4 regions of the Pantoea sp. X-Soil-TKNS-1207 genome follow, and region 3 is predicted to be linked to each of the others. Evidence: predicted binding sites of a transcription regulator. Region 3 holds the regulator's gene; each other region holds the start of a gene.

Evidence for each region. Region 3 encodes Fur, which represses iron uptake genes when iron is present. Its sites were predicted from a motif close to ATAATAATGAGAACNACTATCAA; they were not measured.
Region 1: a site for Fur is predicted at 3,174-3,196, ahead of AC6I8V_RS22205 (TonB-dependent siderophore receptor). Genes of this name have one in related genera too.
Region 2: a site for Fur is predicted at 3,125-3,147, ahead of fes (enterochelin esterase). Genes of this name have one in related genera too.
Region 4: a site for Fur is predicted at 2,809-2,831, ahead of AC6I8V_RS22230 (TonB-dependent siderophore receptor). Genes of this name have one in related genera too.

Annotation. Positions count from the first base shown of each region.
Region 1 covers NZ_AP035959.1:435,836-441,393, reverse strand. The annotation lists gene AC6I8V_RS22210 (helix-turn-helix transcriptional regulator) at 149-880, shown strand; gene AC6I8V_RS22205 (TonB-dependent siderophore receptor) at 937-3,129, opposite strand; gene AC6I8V_RS22200 (ABC transporter substrate-binding protein) at 3,822-4,718, shown strand; gene AC6I8V_RS22195 (amino acid ABC transporter permease) at 4,715-5,558, shown strand, end outside.
Region 2 covers NZ_AP035958.1:580,778-586,335, reverse strand. The annotation lists gene pmrB (two-component system sensor histidine kinase PmrB) at 1-699, shown strand, start outside; gene AC6I8V_RS02585 (TonB-dependent siderophore receptor) at 696-2,948, opposite strand; gene fes (enterochelin esterase) at 3,201-4,412, shown strand; gene AC6I8V_RS02575 (MbtH family protein) at 4,448-4,669, shown strand; gene AC6I8V_RS02570 (enterobactin synthase subunit F) at 4,662-5,558, shown strand, end outside.
Region 3 covers NZ_AP035958.1:1,241,386-1,246,943, reverse strand. The annotation lists gene ybfF (esterase) at 1-89, shown strand, start outside; gene ybfE (LexA regulated protein) at 258-533, shown strand; gene fldA (flavodoxin FldA) at 670-1,200, shown strand; gene fur (ferric iron uptake transcriptional regulator) at 1,556-1,999, shown strand; gene AC6I8V_RS05705 (hypothetical protein) at 2,062-2,457, opposite strand; gene glnS (glutamine--tRNA ligase) at 2,694-4,361, opposite strand; gene nagE (N-acetylglucosamine-specific PTS transporter subunit IIBC) at 4,513-5,558, opposite strand, start outside.
Region 4 covers NZ_AP035959.1:441,831-447,388, forward strand. The annotation lists gene AC6I8V_RS22215 (GNAT family N-acetyltransferase) at 1-208, opposite strand, end outside; gene AC6I8V_RS22220 (pyridoxal-dependent decarboxylase) at 249-1,712, opposite strand; gene AC6I8V_RS22225 (helix-turn-helix transcriptional regulator) at 1,921-2,787, opposite strand; gene AC6I8V_RS22230 (TonB-dependent siderophore receptor) at 2,994-5,111, shown strand; gene AC6I8V_RS22235 (ABC transporter substrate-binding protein) at 5,121-5,558, shown strand, end outside.

The DNA.
Region 1 (5,558 bases), on a different replicon from region 3:
AAGGAGCAACAGTCATAGAACCAGCTGATACAAGGCTGGTTCCAAAACCAGGATTGTACCTTTGTTTGTTTTATGGCTCGGGATGCTCTAAAATACACCTATGTTTCATTGTGTTATTAGATGGTAAACATCAAGAGGAATGTTCTAAGTGGCTAGCGATTTCTTCTCCAATGTTGAAAAAAATGACTATGTCAAGGACGAACTAGAAAAACGCTTGGGTAAATACGGTGGAATAACGTATGCCTATGCAGTAATCAATAAAAGAAACCTTGATGATCTCATGATCATTACTAATTTACCCATTGATTTTATTGATTCCTATCTGGAGAATAAATATCAAAATATCGATCCCGTTCTTATCAATGCACTAAATCGCGTGTCACCCATGGTTTGGGATGAAAGCCTCAGAATTAATGCTCAGTGGGCAATCACTAAAATATTTGATTCCGTTAAGCCTAAATATAATATTGTAAGCGGGCAAACTTTTGTACTACATGATCAAAATAATAATTTGGCGGTGCTATCCCTTTATATCAATAAATACCTAATGGCTGAACTTGATGAGGAAATAAAAAAGAATAAGAATGACATTCAGGGGATGTTAATAGATGCCCATGAAATGCTTATGCACCTTTATCACGAAGAAAAAAAGAAAACAGTAGGTGGTGAAAACACTCTTTCTTTACGTGAAAATGAAATCCTCTACTGGAGCAGCACCGGTAAGACCTATCCCGAAATCGCGCGTATGTTAAATATCACCGTAAGCACGGTAAAATTCCATATGGGCAAAATTGTTAAAAAGCTCGGCGTTAATAATGCAAAACATGCGATTAGTCTGGCGATTGAATTAAATATTATTTCCCATCCCGCAGGAAGATAGTCTTCCACCAGGAATATCACCCAGCCAGCATGGCGCTGACTGGGTGTTGATGTCGATCAGAACGACATGGTCAGCCCGGCATAATAGGCGCGACCCGGTTCGTTATAGGTCGATGCGCCATCGTTTTCGCGATAAATACGCTTGTCAAACAGGTTGTTGATACCCGCATTGGCACGCAGATTTTTGGTGATGTCGTAATTCACATTCAGACCGAAAATGGAGTAGGGGCTGATCTCGCGATTAGAAATCGCACCCGTTTCGTTACGAATCTCTGCATATTCACGAGGTTTCTGACGACCATACTGCGTCCAGTTAATATTGGCGCTCAGTTTGTCGTTAACCTGCCAGTCGAGCTGCGAGTTAATGGTGAATTCCGGGATCACCGACAGCGGATTACCGGTTTTCTTACTTTCTGAGCGGAACATATAGGTTGCGTTAGTGCGCCATTCCAGCGTTTCGCGTACCAGAGGAATGGTCAGATTACCTTCCAGTCCTTCTACAATCGCTTTCCCGCCGTTTTCCCAGCGCAGCACGTTGTAACCGTTTGAGGCATAACCCACTAAATCATCACCCGCGACGATTTTGTTTTTGTAGTCATTGCGGAACCAGGTCACGCCCGCAATATAGCCATCGTTACTGAACTCAATGCCCACCTCTTTATTCACGCTGATTTCAGGATCGAGGTTGTCGTTACCCAGCAGGTAGCAGCTGCCTGTGGCGAGACCGATCGGACATCCATTGCCCCGGGTGGAAAGCAGATAGCCCTCGGTCGATTGATACAGGTTCGGCGCTTTGAAGGCGCGGGCAATACCGGCTTTCAGGGTGAAATAATCGCCGAGGCCTTGCGAAATATTGAGGCTCGGACTCCAGTTGGCACCGAATTTATCGTGATAATCGAAGCGCAGGCCGGGGATAAGCTCGGTGCTGCTGGTGGCGGCGATATTATCTTCGAAATAAAGCGAACTGATAGTGGCGCTGTTTTTGCTGCTGCGTCCAGATGGATCGCCGGATACCCCATCAATAATCACACCGGCGTTATTGGTTGCGGTCATTGAAGCCGGGTCGTTCAGCTCATCACGGTTCCATTCCGCGCCGAGCGTCACGGTTTGATCCGCCAGCCACTGCACCGGGAAGTTTATCTCGCCTCCGGCGCGATAACTCTCAAGGCGGCTGGTGGCGTAATCTTCGCTATTGATCATCCCTTCAACACGTCCGGTGGAACCTTCCTGCAAACGGGTGTTGTTGGTTTTCTCATAATTGAAATTCAGTTTTGAGGTGCCCCAGTCCCAGATGCCGTTATGGGTGATGCCATAACTCTGACGGTACAGACGGTTGGTTTCGTCGCCGTACAGGGATTCAACCAGGCCATCCGGACTGACATTGCCGTTGCTGTATTGGGTATCGCCGGCGTAGATATTGCCCTGGCGGCTATAGCCGTAGCTGAAATCGACAATTTGCAGCGGGGTGATTTTCCACGACAACACCGTGTTGATATCTTTATTACGCACGCCTTCGCGACCCGCGGCATAAGAACCGTTTTCGTTGGTGTTGATGTTGTAGGCGTCGGCGTCGGTTTTGTTGATATTCCCGTACAGGCGCATCGTTAGCGCGTCACCGGCCAGCGGTCCGCTCAGGCTGAAGTTAGCGCGTTTGGTGGCACCTTCTTTATCATCTTCCGGCTGATTGGTGAACAGCGAGAGGGAGCCGTGCCAGTCTTTGGTCGGACGCTTAGTGATGATGTTCACCACACCGCCCGCAGCGCCAGAGCCATAGCGTGATGCTGCCGGTCCGCGAATCACTTCAATGCGTTCAACCATCTCCGGCGGCACCCAGTTGGTATCGCCACGGGTATCACGCTCGCCGCGCCAGCTGTAGCGGACGGAGTTGCGAGAAGAGACGGGTACACCATCAATCATGATCAGCGTGTTTTCGGGTCCCATACCACGAATATCAATCTGGCGATTGTTACCGCGACTGCCGCTGGCGCTGTTGCCGGTGAGGTTGACGCCAGGCATTTTACGAATAATGTCTGAAAGGTCGTTAACAGGAGGGCTTTTTTGAATGTCTTTTGCAGTGATGGTTGAAACACCTGGTTGCTGCTTCAGTCCTTCTTCCGCCGTAACAATCATCGATTCATCATCGGCCAGTTTTTCGGTTGGCTCTCCTTCGGCGGCGTAAGCAGACGTACTCAGCAGCCCAGCCAAAAACAGCGCGACGGGACGCTTTTGGTTGCATGTGGTTACATTCACTTAAGGTTTCTCCCTGTTTTGTTAACGTTTGTAAGCAAACGCGCATGATAATGATAATAATTATCATTGTATATCTCAGATGTAACATCTCCTTTTTTTCTCCTTAATTGGTCGTGGTTTAATCAATCTGGCGTGTGGGATGGCCGAATTTAGCGGAATAAGCAGACAAAACGGCAGGGGAAGGGGGTGTAATTACAACATACTAAATAAATGCAGAACCATGTCGCAGCCTGACCACCGTGAGAAATGTTTCCAGCAGGAAATGAATATTTTTCTTTTATTGCCGGGCATAACACGCAGGATTAGAAAATACCCACCCTGAATATCTGCGAAGGGTATAAGGCGGCTTTTTGCGCGCCCTTAGAAAACAAGGTTATTAATAAGAACCAAATCACAGCTTGTCGCAGTTTTAGCAGCCTGTTGATTCCATGACTGAATCTGATTTAGTGCTGCCATGGGAAGGTCTCCCGGCCTTTAATTCAATAGCATTGCCATATTCCGGCAATAGATATCTGTTTTTCGCATTTGTGATCGCTGCATATATTCACTGAGAATGATATCGGGACATTACGAGGATGAATAAACCCGTAAAGCACACATTAAAAATGTGGCTTTAAAGGTTAACAATACATCGCTACCTCAATGCCTTTTCCCTGCGGGGAAACATTTTAAATATCAGGAGAAAGGTTCCAGTGAAATTCGCAAAAGGAATGACCCTTTTCGCACTTACTCTGAGTGCGCACACCGCGTTTGCCGCCGAACAATCTGTTCCAACCGACAGCTCACTCCATGTGCAGGCCGATCCGGCGCTGAAAAGCCTGTTACCTGCGGACATCGTGAAGCGTGGCTATATTGTTGCCGGAACCAACCCGAACACACCGCCGACCACCTTCTATAAAGAAGACAACAAAACGCTGGCCGGTCGTGAAATCGACATTATGAACGCCGTGGGTGAGCGCCTGGGCATTGCAGTGCATTGGCAGGATACCGGCGGTTTCGACAACATTATCCCTGGCCTGAAAACCGGCCGTTACGATGTCGCATTATCAAACATTAACGCCACACCAACGCGTCTGAAACAGATCGATTTTGTCGGTTACTACAACGCCAGCCTGCTGGGCATCATTGCGCAAAAAGACGCCAATATCCCGCCGTTCAAATCGCTGAGTGAGGTGTGCGGTAAAGAAGTGGGTGCCGGTTCTGGTACGACTCAGGTCACGCGTCTGGAAGAAGCCAGCAAAGCGTGTGAAGCCGCCGGTAAAGCCCCAATCAAAGTCTCCGTATTCCCGGATCGTCCGGCCGGTGTGCAGGCGGTGGTCAGCGGTCGTGTGCCGATGTTCCTCGGCCCCTATGAAGGTTTGTTGTGGCAGGTCAAGGTGATTAAGCCACTGACGATGAGTGGTGAGATCACCGTAAATGATGCGCCGGTCTCCGTGGCCTTCCAGAAAGATTCCCCGCTGGAACCCGCGGTACAGGCAGCGCTGAACTCGTTAATTAAAGACGGCAGCTACAAGAAAATCCTGGATAACTGGGGGATTGGATTTGGCGCTGTAACCGAAGCCAAACGCAACGAAGAGATCTTTAAATGAGTGATTCACAGGACCACACCGACGATCTGAAGATCGTCGGAAAACGCTATTACGGACGCTGGCTGAGTGCGCTGGTTGTGCTGTTGTGCGTGGTGGCGATGGCACACTCCATGATCAACAACCCGCGTTTCGAGTGGGGGGTGATTGCGGAGAACTTCACCGGCCCGTCGATTTTGCAGGGTGTATTAATGACGCTGCAACTCACCGCCATTTCGGTGGTGCTGGGTTTTGCTTTTGGTACGGTGCTGGCGCTGATGCGTCTGTCATCGAATCCGGTGCTGGTGGCGGTGAGCTGGGCTTATACCTGGTTCTTCCGTGGCGTGCCGATGCTGGTGCAGCTGTTCCTCTGGTACAACGTTGCGGCGCTGTACCCGAAAATCGCCTTGTCGATCCCTGGCCTGGGCGAAATCTGGAGTGCCCAATCAAACTCGCTGATCAGCCCGTTTAGCGCGGCGGTGATCGCGCTGGTGATGCACCAGTCCGCCTATGCGGCAGAGATCGTGCGCGCCGGTATCCAGAGCGTCAGTCATGGTCAGATTGAAGCGGCGCGCGCGCTGGGTTATCGCCCCGCGCAGATTTTCCGCCATACCGTATTACCCCAGGCGATGCGCGCGATTATGCCGCCCGCCGGCAACGAAATTATCGGCCAGTTAAAAACCACCGCAGTGGTTTCAGTGATTTCGCTACAGGACGTTCTGTTTTCCGCGCAGATTATTTACCAGCGCACCTATGAAGTGATCCCGCTGCTGCTGGTCGCGACCCTGTGGTATCTGCTGATGACGTCCGTGCTGTCCGTCGGCCAATATTATGTGGAGCGTTATTTTGGCCGTGGCGTGACGC
Region 2 (5,558 bases), 660 kb from region 3:
ACCTCGATTAACCAGCTGCTGTTGCGCCTCGACCACACCCTGCAACAGGAGCGTCTGTTCACCGCCGATGCCGCCCACGAGTTACGCACGCCGCTCGCCGGATTGCGTCTGCATCTGGAGCTGCTGCAACAGCAGAACGTGCCGCAAAGCGAAATGCTGGTGGCGCGTATCGATCAACTGATGCACACCGTCGAACAGCTGCTGATGCTGTCGCGCGCCGGTCAGGCGCTGGCGAGCGGTCATTACCAGCAGTTGCACTGGCTGCGCGACATCATGCAGCCGCTCCATCCGGAGATGGCCGAGCTTTACGACCAGCGCCAGCAGCAATTGCGCTGGCCGCAGGGTGAGGATGTTCCACAACAGGGCGAAGCGGTTTTACTGCGTCTGATGCTGCGCAACCTGCTGGAAAATGCCTCGCGCTACAGCCCGGAAGGCAGTGAAGTGAAGGTGTTTTTACGTCAGGAGCAGCAGCAGGTAATCCTGGAAGTGTGGGATCAGGGGCCGGGGATTGAAGCCAGTGCGGCGGAAGAGTTAACCAAAGCATTCCGGCGTCGCGATCAGCGCTACGGCGGCAGTGGTTTAGGGTTGAATATCGTGCTGCGCATCGTACAGATGCATCGCGGAAGTCTGGAGTTGATTAACCGGGAAGATGGCAGCGGGCTGATTGCCCGCTGCCGTTTACCTCATCACCTCAATTAGAAGTGAGTATTGAGGCTCATATAGTAAGTACGGCCTGATTCGTTGTAGGTGTTAGCACCCGCACCGTACAGATAAGCGCCGGTGGTGGCGTTGCCGGTGGTCTGGGCATTACCTTCACGGAAGTGGCGTTTATCGAACAGGTTGTCGATGCCCAGAGTAACGCTGGCGTACTTAGTGACCTCGTAAGTGCCGCTCATCCCAATGATTGAGTAAGGGCTGACTTTATCGGTCGCAGTGCCGGTTACTGGCTGGCCTTTGTAGTCATACTTCTTCGGCGTCTGGGTGCCGTACCAGGTCAGGGTGGTCTGCAAAGAGAGATCCTCTGTGGCCTGCCAGCTCAGCGTCGAGTTCAGCGTATATTCCGGGATGATCGACAGACGATCGCCAGTCTCTTTGTTCTTGCTCTGCAACATGTAAGTGAAGTTGTTATTCCACATCACGGTGTCAGAGAACGGCACATTGACGGTCCCTTCCAGCCCTTCCACCACGGCTTTCGGTACGTTTTCCCACTTATAGATATCCGTGGTGCCGTTTGATGCGGTGCCCGTCGGGACATAGCCTGCTTCGATCTTGTTGCGATAATCGTTGCGGAACCAGGTCAGACCGGCCTGATAACCTTCGTGTTTCCACTCCAGTCCCACTTCCTTGTTGATGCTGTTTTCTGCTTTCAGGTCTTTGTTACCCTGAAGATAGCAGGCACCGGCGCTGTCGGCACAACCCTGGCCGTTGCTGTACAGCAGGTAGTTCGGGTTGGTCTGATACAGGCTTGGTGCTTTATAAGCACGACCGATACCCATCTTCAGCGTGAAGTCGTCACCCAATCCTTGCGACAGGTTCAGTGACGGGCTCCAGTTGTTGCCGACAATCGAGTGATGATCGAAACGCAGGCTCGGCGTCAACATGGTGCTGTCAGTCACCTCCATGTTGTCTTCGGCGAACAGCGAGAAGATCTCAGCCTGTGAATACGGACTACGCCCGGTGTTCGAGATGCCCGGCACGTTGCCGTAGTTTGCCGCCTGCGTGGTAGATGAAGGGTCCTTCATGCTCTGCTGGTTCCATTCGGTACCCAGCGTTGCGGTCTGGTTAATCAGCCACTCAAACGGAATGCTGACTTCACTGTGCAGCAGGATGTCGTCCAGCTGGATGGTGTTAAAACCATCGTTGGAGAAGATACCTTCAGTACCGCCTGCCAGACCTTCATTGATACGGGTGTTACGGGTTTTCTCGTAGCGCGCGTAGCTATTGGTGCTGACGCCGTTGTCCCAGGCACCCGTCCACTTCAGCGAGATATTCTGGCGATACAGACGGTTGGTTTCATCACCATACAGGCTTTTCACCAACGCGCTGGTGTTGGTGTTCTGGGTATCGCCGGCATACAGGTTGCCCTGACGGCTATAGCCACCCTGCAACTCGAGGGTCTGCATCGGTGCAAAGGTCCAGCTCAGCAACGCATTGATATCTTTATTGACTGAGCCTTCGCGTCCAGACGGATAGCTGCCGGCATAGGTACCGGTACGCGGTGCCGCATGACCTTCGTTGATATCGTAAGCGTCGGCCTGGGTTTTGGCTAAGCCGCCGTACAAGCGGAAATTAAAATCATCGCCCAGCGGCCCTTCAAGACTGAAGTTGGTGCGCTTGGTCGCCCCTTCTTCCTTGTGTTCCGGTGCGTTGAAATAGGTGTTCCAGGAACCATGCCACTGCTGATCGTTATATTTTTTGGTGATGATATTCACCACGCCGCCCGCCGCGCCGTTGCCGTAGCGCACCGCAGCCGGACCACGAATCACGTCAATATGGTCGATCATTTCCGGCGGCACCCAGTTGGTATCACCGCGAGTGTCACGCTCACCACGCCAGCCAAGACGTACCGAGTTACGGCTGGTGATCGGCATACCATCAACCATGATCAGGGTATTTTCCGGACCCATACCACGAATATCGATCTGGCGATTGTTGCCGCGCTGGCCGCTGGTGGAGTTACCGGTCAGGTTAACGCCCGGCATAGTGCGGATGATTTCGGACACATCGCGCGCTGGCGGATGCTTTTTGATTTCATCAGCGGTAATGGTGGAAACACCGGGAGCTTGCAGCGTCTGCTGCTGGGCGGTCACCATCATGGTGCCGCCGTTCTGGGAATTGGCGTCTGTGTTGGAAGTCGTCGTGCTGGAGGTTTCTGCTGCCCAGGCACTGCCTGAGAGTAATCCCAGTTCAATCAGAATAGCTAATGATAAACGCGAATATTTTGTCATTTTTTCGTTCCTGGATTGCCAGAAAAGGTCACTGGCGCGCCGGTGTGAATATCCCTGTCCTTATCGTCGCCCTGTTCCAGACCTGGCAGTGCCATCCGTTGCTCATCCCTTCCGCAAGGGGAAAGGTGACAGGCGGAACGAGCGTGCTCTTTTTGAGCGGAAACACACTATTGCAAATGCAAATAATTATCAATAGTATTATTTATTACCTTTGTATAACTTTTCTTATGTAAACGGCGACTGGCAGCACCTATGACCTGGCTAAATGATGTAACCGGCAGTGAAGCCTGGTGGCAGGAGCAGCAACGGAAAGGCATCCCCCGTATTGAGGAGGAGATCGATGGCCAGTGTCTGGTCACCTTCTTCTGGCGCGATCCGCAGGGCAGCGAAGCGCAGTCATCTACCCAGCGGGTATGGATCAACGTCACCGGCGTCACCGATCACCACCAGCGTCGGCCGCCGCAATCGCTGGTGCGGGTGGCGAATAGCGATGTCTGGTACTGGCAAACCACCCTGCCAGCCAACTGGCGCGGCAGCTACTGCCTGATGCCGGATCAACATGCCACCGATTTCTCCGGCGAAGCGGACATGCACGCCCTGCGCAACTGGTGGCGCGACAAATTCCCCACTGCCCAGCCCGATCCGCTCAATACGCTGCGCGGCTGGTCTGGCGGACGTGGCATGGGCGTTTCACCCCTGCATCTGCCGCAAGCCCCCAATCAGCAGGTATGGCGCGCCATTGATGAAGGCAATGCCTCGCCCGTCACCCTGCAAACCTATCGCTGGGACAGCGCCCTGCTCGGCAACAGCCGCACCGTCTGGCTGTACTGCACCGGGGATGCGGAACCGCAGCAACGTCCGCTGGCGATTTTGCTTGATGGTCAGTTCTGGGTGCACAACATGCCGATTGCCGGCCCGCTGCAACAACTCACCGATGCAGGGGCACTGCCCGCCGCCGTCTATCTGTTTATCGACATCATCGATCGCGAACATCGCAGCCGCGAATTGCCCTGTAATGCCCTGTTCTGGCAGGCGTTGCAGGAAGAACTGCTGCCGCAGGTCGCCCAGTGGGCGCCGCATCAACAACAGGCAGCGAGCACCGTGGTCGCCGGACAAAGTTTCGGTGGCCTGGCGTCGGTCTACGCCGCCCTGCACTGGCCGCAACGCTTTGGCAATGCGCTTAGCCTGTCAGGTTCCTTCTGGTGGCCGGAGCGCGGAAACGCCTATGGCTGGCTGTTGCAGCAGCTGGAGCAGGGTCTGGCACCGCGCCAGCCGCTGCGCTTCTGGCTGGAAGCAGGCAACCGTGAAGGCCTGATTTTGCAGGCGAATCAGCAACTACAACAGAAGTTACAAGCCGCCGGTTATCAGGTTGATTACCAGCCGGTGGAAGGTGGACACGATGCGCTGTGCTGGCGTGGCGGTCTGCTTGATGGCTTGCAGGCACTGTGGCGTACCCCGACATAAATTCATCTCGCCCAACGTAACGGGCAGGAGCCGACATGGAACATCGCAATCCCTTCGACGATCCGCAGCAGGATTGTCTGGTGCTGCGCAGCCCGCAGCAACAATACAGTTTATGGCCCGCGTTCAGCGCCCTTCCCGCCGGCTGGCAGCCCGTATATGGCCCGCAGCCGCAGCCCGCCTGTATGAGCTGGCTGGAACAGAACTGGCACGATATTCGCCCAGTTACGCAGGACACAAACCGGAGCGACAATGTCTGAATCCCTGATGAATCGACCCCATACCGAACAGCAAACCCTGCCCCTGGTGGCCGCGCAGCCCGGCATCTGGATTGCTGACCAGCTTTCCCGCCACCACAACGCCTACGCGGTGGCTCACTTTATTGAATTACATGGCGACATCGACAGCGCGCTGCTGACAAAAGCGATCATCGCCGGGATGCAGGAAGCGGATACGCTAAACATGGCGTTTGGCGAAGTGGACGGTGAAGCGCTGCAATGGCCGCAGGCGCAAAACTTTAGCCAGCCGCAGCTGATCGATCTGCGCACGGAAGCCGATCCGGCCGCAACCACCCGCGCGCGGATGCGGGCCGATATGAACGGCGATCTGCGCGTGCTGAGCGGCGCGCCGCTGTATCACCACTGCCTGTTCCGTCTCGGCGAGCAGCACTGGTTCTGGTATCAGCGTTACCATCATCTGGTGGTGGATGGCTTCAGCTTCACCGCCCTGACGCGCCGCATCGCTAACCTGTACAGCGCCCTGGCGCGCCAGCAGGCGCCGGAACCGACGCCATTTATCCCGTTTAGCGAAGTGGTGGAGGAGTATCAGCGCTATCAGCAATCCTCCTCCTACGCGCGCGACCGCCAGTTCTGGCGCGAAAAAGGCGCGACGCTGCCTGCGCCAGCCTCACTGTCGCCACAGCCGCTGGCCGGTCAGAGCGCCAGCACCGATCTGCTGCGTCACGCGCTGACGCTGGATCACGCCACTTTCCAGACGCTGGTCAGCCAGCATCCGCAGCACAGCGCCGCCGATCTTGCTTTCGCGCTGGTCGGGTTATGGCTGGCGCGCCTGAGCGGACAAAACGACTTCTCCGCCGGCTTCATCTTTATGCGCCGCATCGGTTCTGCCGCGCTGTGCGCTACCGGCCCG
Region 3 (5,558 bases):
CGCATGTGATCAGCGGCGCAGGCCACTGGGTTCATGCGGAGAAACCTGAGGCGGTTTTGCGCGCAGTCCGGCGCTTTTTTGTACTGTAAAAGCAAAAGCTTGCCGCAAACCGTTTAGGGTTGGCGTCGTGGATGGCGCTGGAGTATGATGTCGCGCTAAAAATTTGCCGCGGATGATTTTTTCACCGTGGTCGGGCCGATAATGTATAAATCGCGCAGCGCCTTTCCGCCGTTCGCGCCCACTCAGTTTTACAAACCATGGCAAAAGAACAGACTGACCGTACCACGCTCGATCTCTTCGCTGATGAGCGGCGTCCGGGTCGCCCCAAAACCAGTCCGCTGACGCGTGACGAACAGTTGCGGATTAACAAACGCAACCAGCTGAAACGCGACAAGGTGCGTGGGTTGCGTCGTGTCGAGCTGAAAATGTCCGGCGAGGCGGTTGATGCCCTCAACACCCTGGCTGAGCAACAAAACATCAGTCGCAGCGAATTGATTGAACAAATGCTGCTGGCGCAGCTCAAACTGTCGTAACGCACGCAGACCGCACGCACGAACAAAAGTGACCGCTTTACAAGTTCCGCCACTTTGCCCGGTCTGCTATCATTCGCTTAACTGTGCATTCTACTGACTTACTTTCACAATCAGGATTTAAGAGGTTACTTGACCCATGGCAATCGTAGGCATTTTCTTCGGCAGCGATACCGGCAACACTGAAAACATTGCAAAAATGATCCAGAAACAACTGGGTAAAGACGTTGCTGAAGTGCATGACATTGCCAAGAGCACCAAAGAAGATCTCGAAGCATTCGATATCCTGCTGCTGGGCATCCCGACCTGGTACTACGGCGAAGCGCAGTGTGACTGGGATGATTTCTTCCCGACGCTGGAAGAGATCGACTTCAACGGCAAACTGGTGGCATTGTTTGGCTGTGGCGACCAGGAAGACTACGCGGAATACTTCTGTGATGCGATGGGCACCATCCGTGACATCATCGAGCCGAATGGTGCGGTGATTGTTGGCCACTGGCCAACGGAAGGCTACCATTTTGAAGCCTCTAAAGGTCTGGCCGATGACAAACACTTCCTGGGACTGGCTATTGACGAAGATCGTCAGCCGGAACTGACCAACGAACGTGTTGAAAAATGGGTGAAACAGATTTTTGATGAGCTGCAATTACAGGCGATCATCGAAGCCTGATCCCCTGCCCTCCTCAATGTGGGCGCTGGCTCACATTGAGTTAAAGGAATTTCCTATAAAAATAATAGCTACTGTTTTTTAACTTTTTCCCGCAAATCTGTAGAATACCCGTAACGGTCATCCGCTTATTCCTCTGGCATCAGAATGAGGCTGAGTGAAATGGAAACAAAGACCTGCACGATCCCCGCCGGCGTTAGTGACACTTATCCTTACAGCCACTGGTGATTTCAGGACGTTACCTTGGTTTTCATTTCACTGCTTGAGTTCTATAATGAGACGCAAATGAGAATGCGCGTGATCGACATTCAAGGCCCTGCGCCGCAAGTGACTAGCAAAGTAACAGGACAATATCCGCATGACTGACAACAACTCCGCATTGAAGAAGGCTGGCCTGAAAGTCACGCTGCCCAGACTTAAAATTCTGGAAGTGCTTCAGGAACCCGAGTGCCATCACGTCAGTGCGGAAGATTTGTACAAACGCCTGATTGATATGGGCGAAGAGATTGGTCTGGCAACGGTATATCGCGTTCTTAACCAGTTCGATGACGCGGGCATCGTTACCCGTCATAACTTCGAAGGCGGTAAATCCGTCTTTGAACTGACGCAGCAGCATCATCATGACCACCTGATCTGCCTGGACTGTGGCAAAGTGATCGAGTTCAGCGATGAATCGATTGAAACCCGTCAGCGTGAAATTGCAACCCGTCACGGTATCAAACTCACCAACCACAGCCTGTACCTGTACGGCCACTGTGCGCTGGGAGACTGCCGCGAAGACGAGACGCTCCACGATAAGTAACGAAGTGTGCTATGCAGTATAAAAAAACCGGTGCCTGGCACCGGTTTTTTTGTTTCTGGATATCACTGCACCAGCGTTTCCTGCAAATATCGCCAGCGAGGAATCAAGGTACTGCAATCCAGCACCGCCAGCGAAATGCGGCTCTGGTTGTTACCATTCATCATCTGCAACTCGCGATACTGAATGGTGACCTCCTCGCTCTGCTGCGAAATGATGGTGTGTTCACTGGTGGCGATGCGCATCCCTTCACGCTGGCCGCGCAACTGGCGGAACAGCACCTCCATTGAGTTCAAATCGAATTGTTTCCCCTGCGGCGTCACCATTTTGAAGTCGGGGTGAAAGTGCGAGAGAAACAATTCAATGCTGTCGTCAGTGCTATCCGACTGATTAAAAATACGTTCGATAAGCTGATGTAAAACCACGACGCTGTGTTTGGCTTCCTGAGCGAGACTTGTCATTTTTTTTCCTTAGATAACCCGCGGAGCAACGCTGGAGAGCGCATAGCCTACCTGAAATACAGTTTTTAACACTCGTAAATGGATTAATTTTACTAAAGTCAGATTTGTCGCAAATACCGGTAACAAACACATTTTTTATGCCGTAGCATAAATGGTTGCCAGCCGTGATTTATCGCCAATAAAAAAGGGCGATTGCTCGCCCTTACATGATGATATGGTGAAAACGACAAAAAGAATTAATCGCCGATTTTCGCCCAGGTATCGCGCAAGCCTACGGTGCGGTTAAACACCAGCTTAGACGGCTGCGAGTACACGCTGTCTGCACAAAAATACCCTTCACGCTCAAACTGATACGGCGCCTGCGTTTCTGCATCGCGCAGTCCCGGCTCGACAAAGCCCTGTTTGATTTCCAGTGAATTCGGGTTGATGGTGGTGAGGAAATCCTCAGCCGCACCCGGATTCGCCACGCTGAACAGGCGATCGTACAGACGGAATTCCGCCGGCAGCGCATGAATGGCAGAAACCCAGTGGATCACGCCCTTCACTTTACGGCCATCTGCCGGATCTTTGCTCAGCGTATCGACATCGCAGGTACAGTAGATGCAGGTAATGTTGCCTTCATCATCTTTCGCCACGCGCTCAGCACGAATCACATAGGCGTTACGCAGACGCACTTCTTTGCCCAGCACCAGACGTTTGTACTGCTTGTTGGCTTCCTCACGGAAATCCGCGCGATCGATCCACACTTCACGGCTGAACGGCACATCACGCGTACCCATTTCCGGTTTGTTCGGATGGTTCGGCATGGTGATGATCTCTTCATGACCGGCTGGCAGGTTCTCAATCACCACTTTCAGCGGATCAAGCACTGCCATCGCACGCGGTGCATTCTCGTTGAGATCGTCACGGATGCATGACTCCAGCGACGCCATCTCGACGATGTTGTCCTGTTTGGTCACACCAATACGGCGACAGAATTCGCGGATCGATTCGGCGCTGTAACCACGACGACGCAGACCGGAAACGGTCAACATACGCGGGTCATCCCAGCCTTCAACGATCTTCTCGCTCACCAGCTGCGTCAGCTTACGCTTCGACATCACGGCATATTCCAGATTCAGGCGCGAGAATTCGTACTGACGCGGGTGCACCGGAATGCTGATGTTGTCCAGCACCCAGTCGTACAGACGACGGTTGTCCTGGAACTCCAGCGTACACAGCGAATGGGTAATGCCTTCCAGCGCATCGGAAATGCAGTGGGTGAAATCGTACATCGGGTAGATGCACCATTTGTTGCCGGTCTGATGATGCTCGGCAAACTTAATACGGTACAGCACCGGATCGCGCATCACGATAAAGCTGGAGGCCATATCGATTTTGGCGCGCAGACAGGCTTTCCCCTCGGCAAAACCGCCGTCACGCATTTTTTCAAACAGCGCGAGGTTCTCTTCCACCGTGCGATCGCGATACGGGCTGTTTTTGCCCGGCGCGGTCAGGGTGCCACGGTATTCACGGATCTCTTCCGGCGTCAGCTCATCAACATAGGCAAGGCCTTTATTGATCAGCTCAACCGCGTAGCTGTACAGCTGGTCGAAATAGTCTGAGGAGTAACAAACGTCTCCGCTCCATTCAAAGCCCAGCCATTGCACATCGCGCTTAATGGACTCGACGAATTCCATATCTTCTTTCACCGGGTTGGTGTCGTCGAAGCGCAGGTTGCACTGACCCTGGTAATCCTGTGCGATACCAAAGTTCAGACAGATCGATTTCGCATGACCAATATGCAGGTAACCATTCGGCTCAGGCGGGAAACGGGTATGCACGCTGTTGTGCTTACCGCTCGCCAAATCTTCGTCGATAATCTGACGAATAAAGTTCGTTGGGCGGGCTTCAGCCTCACTCATCTCAAAATCCTCAAATACAATACGGGTGATTTGTACTACGAAGTAACGGAGTATGATCCACAAAGCGCAGAAGGGAAACAACCGTTTGTTGGCCGTTTTAAAACAAAAAAGGCAGGAATTGCTTCCTGCCTTCCGGGTACATCACAAGGACTTAGCCTTTAACCTCGTACAGACGGGTTTCGCCTGCCACCACTGAACCACTTGCCAGCAGAGTAAGGCCGGAGAAATCATCGCTGTTGCTGATCACCACCGGACTGATCATCGAACGCGCATTGGCGTTGAGGAACTCCAGATCCATCTCCAGCACCGGCTGACCTGCGGCCACCGTCGCGCCCTCTTCGACCAGACGCGTAAAGCCTTTACCTTCCAGCGCCACGGTATCCAGCCCCATATGCACCACAATCTCTACGCCATTTGCGGTTTCGAGGCAGAATGCATGGTTGGTGTTGAAGATTTTCACGATAGTACCGGCAATCGGCGCCACCACGGTTTTACCGGTGGGCTTAATCGCCAGACCATCGCCCACCGCTTTGCTGGCGAAGGCTTCATCCGGTACCGCATCGAGCGCCACCACCTCACCGGAAACCGGTGCCAGCAGCGTTGCAATCACGGCTTTTTCGCTGTTGAGCACGGCCTGCGGTTGCGCCGCTGCTGCTGCTGCGGGTGCCGCGGCGGCAGGTGCGGAGGTCGCAGCAACCGGGCCTTTGGTCAGCACGTTTTTCATCGCGGTGGCGATGCTTTCCGCCTGGGTACCGACGATGATCTGCACGCTTTGCTTGTTCAGACGGATCACACCTGAGGCACCGAGGCGTTTCGCCACGCTGTCATTCACCTGTGAAGAGTCCTTCACGTTAAGGCGCAGACGCGTAATACAGGCATCAATGTTAGTCAGGTTTTCAGAACCGCCCAGAGCGCCAATATAGCGACGCGCCAGAGATTCCGTCTGGCTTTCGCCACTGCCGCTGTGATCGACATTGACGTCATAGCCGTCGGTTTCATCATCCGCAGACAGCTCACGGCCCGGCGTCATCAGGTTAAATTTCTGGATGGTGAAGCGGAACACCACATAGTAGATAGCGAAGAACACCAGACCTTGTGGGATCAGCATCCACCAGTGCACCGCCAGCGGGTTACGCGTCGACAGCACCATATCCACCAGACCGGCACTGAAACCGAAACCGGCAATCCAGTGCATAC
Region 4 (5,558 bases), on a different replicon from region 3:
CACCGGCATCGTTTTCGGCCAGATATACCCCGCCACGGGTTAAAGCCAGGTTACCGTAAACCCGAAACAAGCCCCGCAGCCCTTTCATACGCTGCTCCGGATCGTTACCTGAGACAGCAAATTTAAGTACCGGATCTTCGAAAAATTCAGTTGCCATAATTTGGCTCACCTTTTCCAGATCCGCTTCTGTAGCTTGATAGATTTCCATTTTTATCTCGTCCGATAGTTATGCTCCATGCAGTTTTCGTTCAGTTAAAGGCATCTTTATCAGCTAGTGCCATGAATAACTGATCAATCGCTGCTCGCGTCACATGCGGCATAACAACAATATGAGCAAACTTTCCTCTACCACTGAGATGGAATTTGTTAAAAATCTCATCTCGTGGACGGGTAAAAAGCACAACCAGGGATTGGGGTCCACGCTCAACACGAAATGAAGGATGAGTCGCTTTGACGGCTTTCAACTGTTTATAAGCATACGCCGCCAGGCTCTCACAATTGGCCGCTATCTCAGCCTGCATTAATGGCGTAACGGTGTTTGTCACATACCAGAGCAGCAGCGCGGATAGGCCATTGCGCGTCCCCCCCAGCGTGGTATCCGGTGAATTGACATATTCAGGCAGGCTGGCGGGCTGCATACGAAACTTCTCCCTGCTCATATAAACGCCTGAAGCAAAGGGGGCGCCGAACCATTTATGCGTACTCATGACGATCGAATTTACATAAGGAAGGCGAAAATCAAAAACGGCCCCCTTCGCTTTACTCAACTTTTTCTGATAAGCCATTTCAAGGTAAGGTAAGTAAGCGGCGCCAAGTGCTCCGTCAATATGGATCCAACAATCTGCCTGGCTATTATTGTCGCTCTGAGCACAAAAACCATTCTGTTCAAGGATGGGAGATAATCGTTGCCAGATAACCTGCGGATTATCGAAGCCACCCTGAAATGTGGTACCTACATTCAGAACAATAATAGGGGGATGTCCATGAGATGCGAAGAATTCAACTAATTTTGACAGTGAAGCTGCATCTACCGCACCATGCCGGTCTACTGGAACTCCATGAGGCCAATCCCCTTCCGTCGTAATTGGGCATTGGCCAGGATAATATTCATCCCCTGTTTCCTGAAACGTCATAACTCCTAAGACATTTGCACACTTCTCTAAGGAATAATGCGATTCCTGCGAAAAATAGAGTACCGGGTCACGGCTCATTTTTCGTTTTGATTCGCCTGAAACTAATCTGGCACGAAAATACTCACGCGCACTCCAGAGTGCATACATATTGCCTTCAGTTGCCCCCATGGCTAACACATAACCCCATAGCGACTCTTTGGTTAGCGGAACTCGCGGTTTGGCATGCCAGAGCTTGCCAAAATATTCCAGGACTTCCTGCTCCAATTCGCGTGTGTGTAACAAAGTTGAAGATGTTGCATAAGGATCGCCAAGATTATTAAGATGGATATTTATAAAAGGCGCAATTGCGCTATAGTCGAATTTTTGATTAAGTGGATACCCTAGCGAAAGCTCCTGACGACTAAGAATATTCGCATATATCTTTTCCAACCGCTCTTTCATTTCATCGGGCATACAATCATGCGGGCTGATAATGGGTGTCGACAACATTCCGTGTTTTAAAAAGGAATGTGGAGGGGCTTTAGTGTATTTTCTCTTCGCGTCGACAGACAGCTCATTAATGCCAAAAATTTCTTCCATAAAATAACTCCATTGGGTTGGTATTGACATCACGTCGATAGCCATAAATAACAGTCTGTTATGGCCATCATCCCTGCGTGAAGTTTTTTATTTTGCCATTTTCTTGCGAAGTATGCTGTGCACTGGCTAACAAATTGGCCCGAACAGATTTAGGAAAAGAAGAAAGAATAAATTCTGCGTGGCAATTAATAATTGATGCGGTATATTTTTAGCGCTTTAACTGTTTGGGTAACAAGCCGAATTTCTTCTTAAACGCCACCGACAGATGTGCGGGTGTAAAGCCCACCTGGTACGCCACGCTGGCGACATTCAGTTCGCCGCGCTGCAACAGTTGCCAGGCGGTTTCCAGCCGACGATGATGCAGCCACTCATACACACTCACGCCGAACAGCTGGCGAAACCCCTCCGTCAGCTTGCGGCGATTGATACCCAACTGCACGCTCAGCGCCTGTAGCGTTGGCGGCGCATCCATCTGTTGCTCCAGCAATCGTTGTGCGCCGTGCAGCGCATCCAAATCACGCGAACTCAGACGCAGGGCGCTCTCCAGCGGCGCGGGCGTCAGTGCGTCCAGCGTATACGCCATCACCTCCAGCGCTTTGCTTTGCAGCAATAGCTGACGCACGCTCCCCTGCTTCGGTAATGCGCTGAGCTGCGCGCGCAACCCCAGCAGAGGTGCTGGCAGCGCCGTGACATGCAGGCGCGGACGTCCGACGTGATCAAGCTGCAACCCCTGCGCCAGTTGCTGATGGACTGACGACGGCAAGCTGCGCAACATTTCATGAGAATAACTGAGGCTGGTAAACGCCACGCGCTGCGGGGAGACAAAACATTGCAGGGCTTCAGCCTGATCCTGATTCCACACCGCGCACAACGCTGGCCCGCTGATATTCACCTCGCGCTCACCAGGTAACTGACAGCGCAGCGCACCACTCTCCATCACAATCAGTTTGATGCCCTGATCCAGCGGCTCACTTTGCCAGGCGTCAATGGCAGGCTGAAACTGGCCGCCATGCCACACAATGCCGCCATCGGTTGCCCTATACAGCTGCTGTCCTTCTCCCCGCGCTGACGCCATAACTCGTTCCCAAAAATATTAATGATAGTGATTATCATTATCAAAATAACCGTATCCCTCCAGCCTGTCTACGCGTTTCGTTTTTCCCCCGTGCCGCAAACGAAAGAAAGAGTTCCGCCAGCGAAAGCCCTGTCGATTGTCAGTTCAGCATCAGGTTGCGACACTTCTGGCGGCCTGATTTTACGACTCTCATCCAGGAGAATAGATTGAAAAATAATAAGAAATTTGGAGGATTGACTGCGCTGACCCTCTTTAGCGCCGCCTTCATGGTTCATGCCGCCGATAGCGACAGCACGTTGGTGGTCGATGGCAAAACCTCAGACGGGAAAGACAGCTACGTACCGCTGAGCAGCCAGACCGGCAGCCGCACTAACGCCTCCGTGCTGGCCACGCCGCAGTCGTTGTCGGTGATTAGCCGCAGGGAACTTGACGATCGCAACGTCCAGAGCACCACCCAGGCGCTGCAATACACGCCGGGAGTTTATGCCTCCACTGCCGCAATCTCCTCGCGTTTTGACTACTTCTCGATTCGTGGTTTCGACTCCACGCTGAACGGCATTTTGCTGGATGGATTACGATCCACCACCACAAAATCCTATGCCCATTACCAGCCTTACGGTATGCAGCAGATTGACGTGTTACGTGGCCCGAGTGGTTTCCTGTATGGCGCGGGTTCGCCGGGCGGCATCGTCAATGAGGTCAGCAAACACCCGCTGGCTGAGGCGCAACATGAGGTGGGTGTTCAGGTCGGCAGCCACGGCCGTATGCAGGGCCAGTTCGATACCACCGGGCCGCTGAATGACGATGGCACTCTGCTTTACCGCGTGGTGGGCGTAGGCCGCGACAGCAACACGCAGTTCAAAAACGTCCCCGACGATACCCTCTATCTGGCCCCGTCCCTCACCTGGAAGCCGGATAACGACACCACGCTAACCCTGCTCTCCTCCATCAGCCGCGACAAGATGGGGCCGCCGAAAAACTTCACGCCAGTTTACGGCACCCTGCTGAGCAACCCGAACGGCAAAATCGATCGTAATGTCTATCTCGATGGCACCGATCTCGACAACCATATGACCCAGGCCAATATCGGCTATGAACTGGATCATCGCGCTGACGATCGCTGGTCGTTCCATTCCGCCAGCCGCTACAGCTACACCGACCTGCTGACGCAAACCCTCTCCGGCAGCGCCCTCACCAGCGATATGCGCACGCTGAACCGCACCGCTTATGAGTTCGGCATCACCAGTCAGTCTTTCGCCACCGATAACAACGCCAGACTGCACTGGGATGCAGGCCCGTTGCAGGGCGAAAGCGTAATGGGCGTGGCGTTCCGCCATACCGGCGAGAATTATTACCTTAACTATGGCCGCGCCAGCAGCATCGATATCTATCACCCAATCTATGACGGCAGCTTCGCCGCCAACACGCCTTTTGCCAGCACCCAGCAGAACGCCAATGAAACCGGTATCTATCTGGCGAACAGCATCGTCATTGCGCACCAGCTGAATCTCGATCTGGCGGCGCGTGAAGACTGGGCGGCGGTAAATACCAAAAACCGTATCAGCGATACCTTCACCTCGCAGGACGATAACCACTTCACCTGGCGCGCAGGTTTAAGCTGGCTGACGGAAAGCGGCTTAACCCCGTATGCCAGCTACGCCACCTCGTTCAGCCCGGTGCTGGGCACCAACTTTTATGGCGAAAGCTATAAGCCCACCACCGGCAAGCAATGGGAAACCGGGCTGAAATGGCAACCGGATGGCATGGATGCCCTTTTCACGCTGGCCTGGTTCCATCTGGTGCAGAACAACGTGCAAAACACCGATCCCAACAACAGCCTGAACACCGTCCAGACCGACCAGGTGACGTCGAAAGGGATTGAAGCCTCAGCCACCGCTACCCTGGCGGAGGAGTGGAAACTGATTGCCAGCTACACCTGGAGCGATCTGAAAACCACCAGCAGCGCCGTCGCGGGGGCAGAAGGCAAAGTGCCGACGGGAATGCCGGAACAGATGGCTTCGCTGTGGAGCGATTACACCTTCAGCCAGGGCGTGCTGACTTCCCTCGGTGCAGGGCTGGGCGTGCGCTACGTGGGGAAAACCTGGGCGGATACCAACAACACCCTGCGCGTGCCGGATTACACCGTGGTGGATGCTTCACTTCATTACGATCTCGGTCAGCTCAGCCCGCATATGCAAGGCGTCAATGTGGCGCTTAACGCGAACAACCTGCTTAACAAGCATTACTACGTGACGTGCAGCACCACCAGCTGCAACGTCGGTTATGACCGCAGCCTGAGTGCCACGCTCAGCTATCGCTGGTAAGGAGAAAAAATGCGTCGCCTGATTTTATTGTTCGCCTGTCTGGTACTGTGCCATCCGGCGCTGGCCAGCATCACTGTGACCGATATGTTACAACGTCACGTCACCCTGCCCGCGCCGGCGAAACGCGTCGTGCTGGGCGAAAGCCGCCACCTGCTGACGCTGGCGCTGCTGGAAAGCGATCCGCTGAAAAATCTGGTGGGCTGGGGCGACGATTTGCAGCGCTATTCACCGGCCACCTGGCAGGCGATCCTCGCGCAGCATCCCGAAGCGGGAAAGATCCCGGTGCTGGGCACCATGAATATGGGCACGTTTTCGCTTGAAGCGACCATCGCGCGCAAACCGGACCTGGTGATCTTCACCCTGTACGGCCCGCCCCCGCCGGGGCTGGACAAGCTGGACGCCGCGCACATTCCCTATATCTTTGTGGATTTCTTCCGCCAGCCGCTG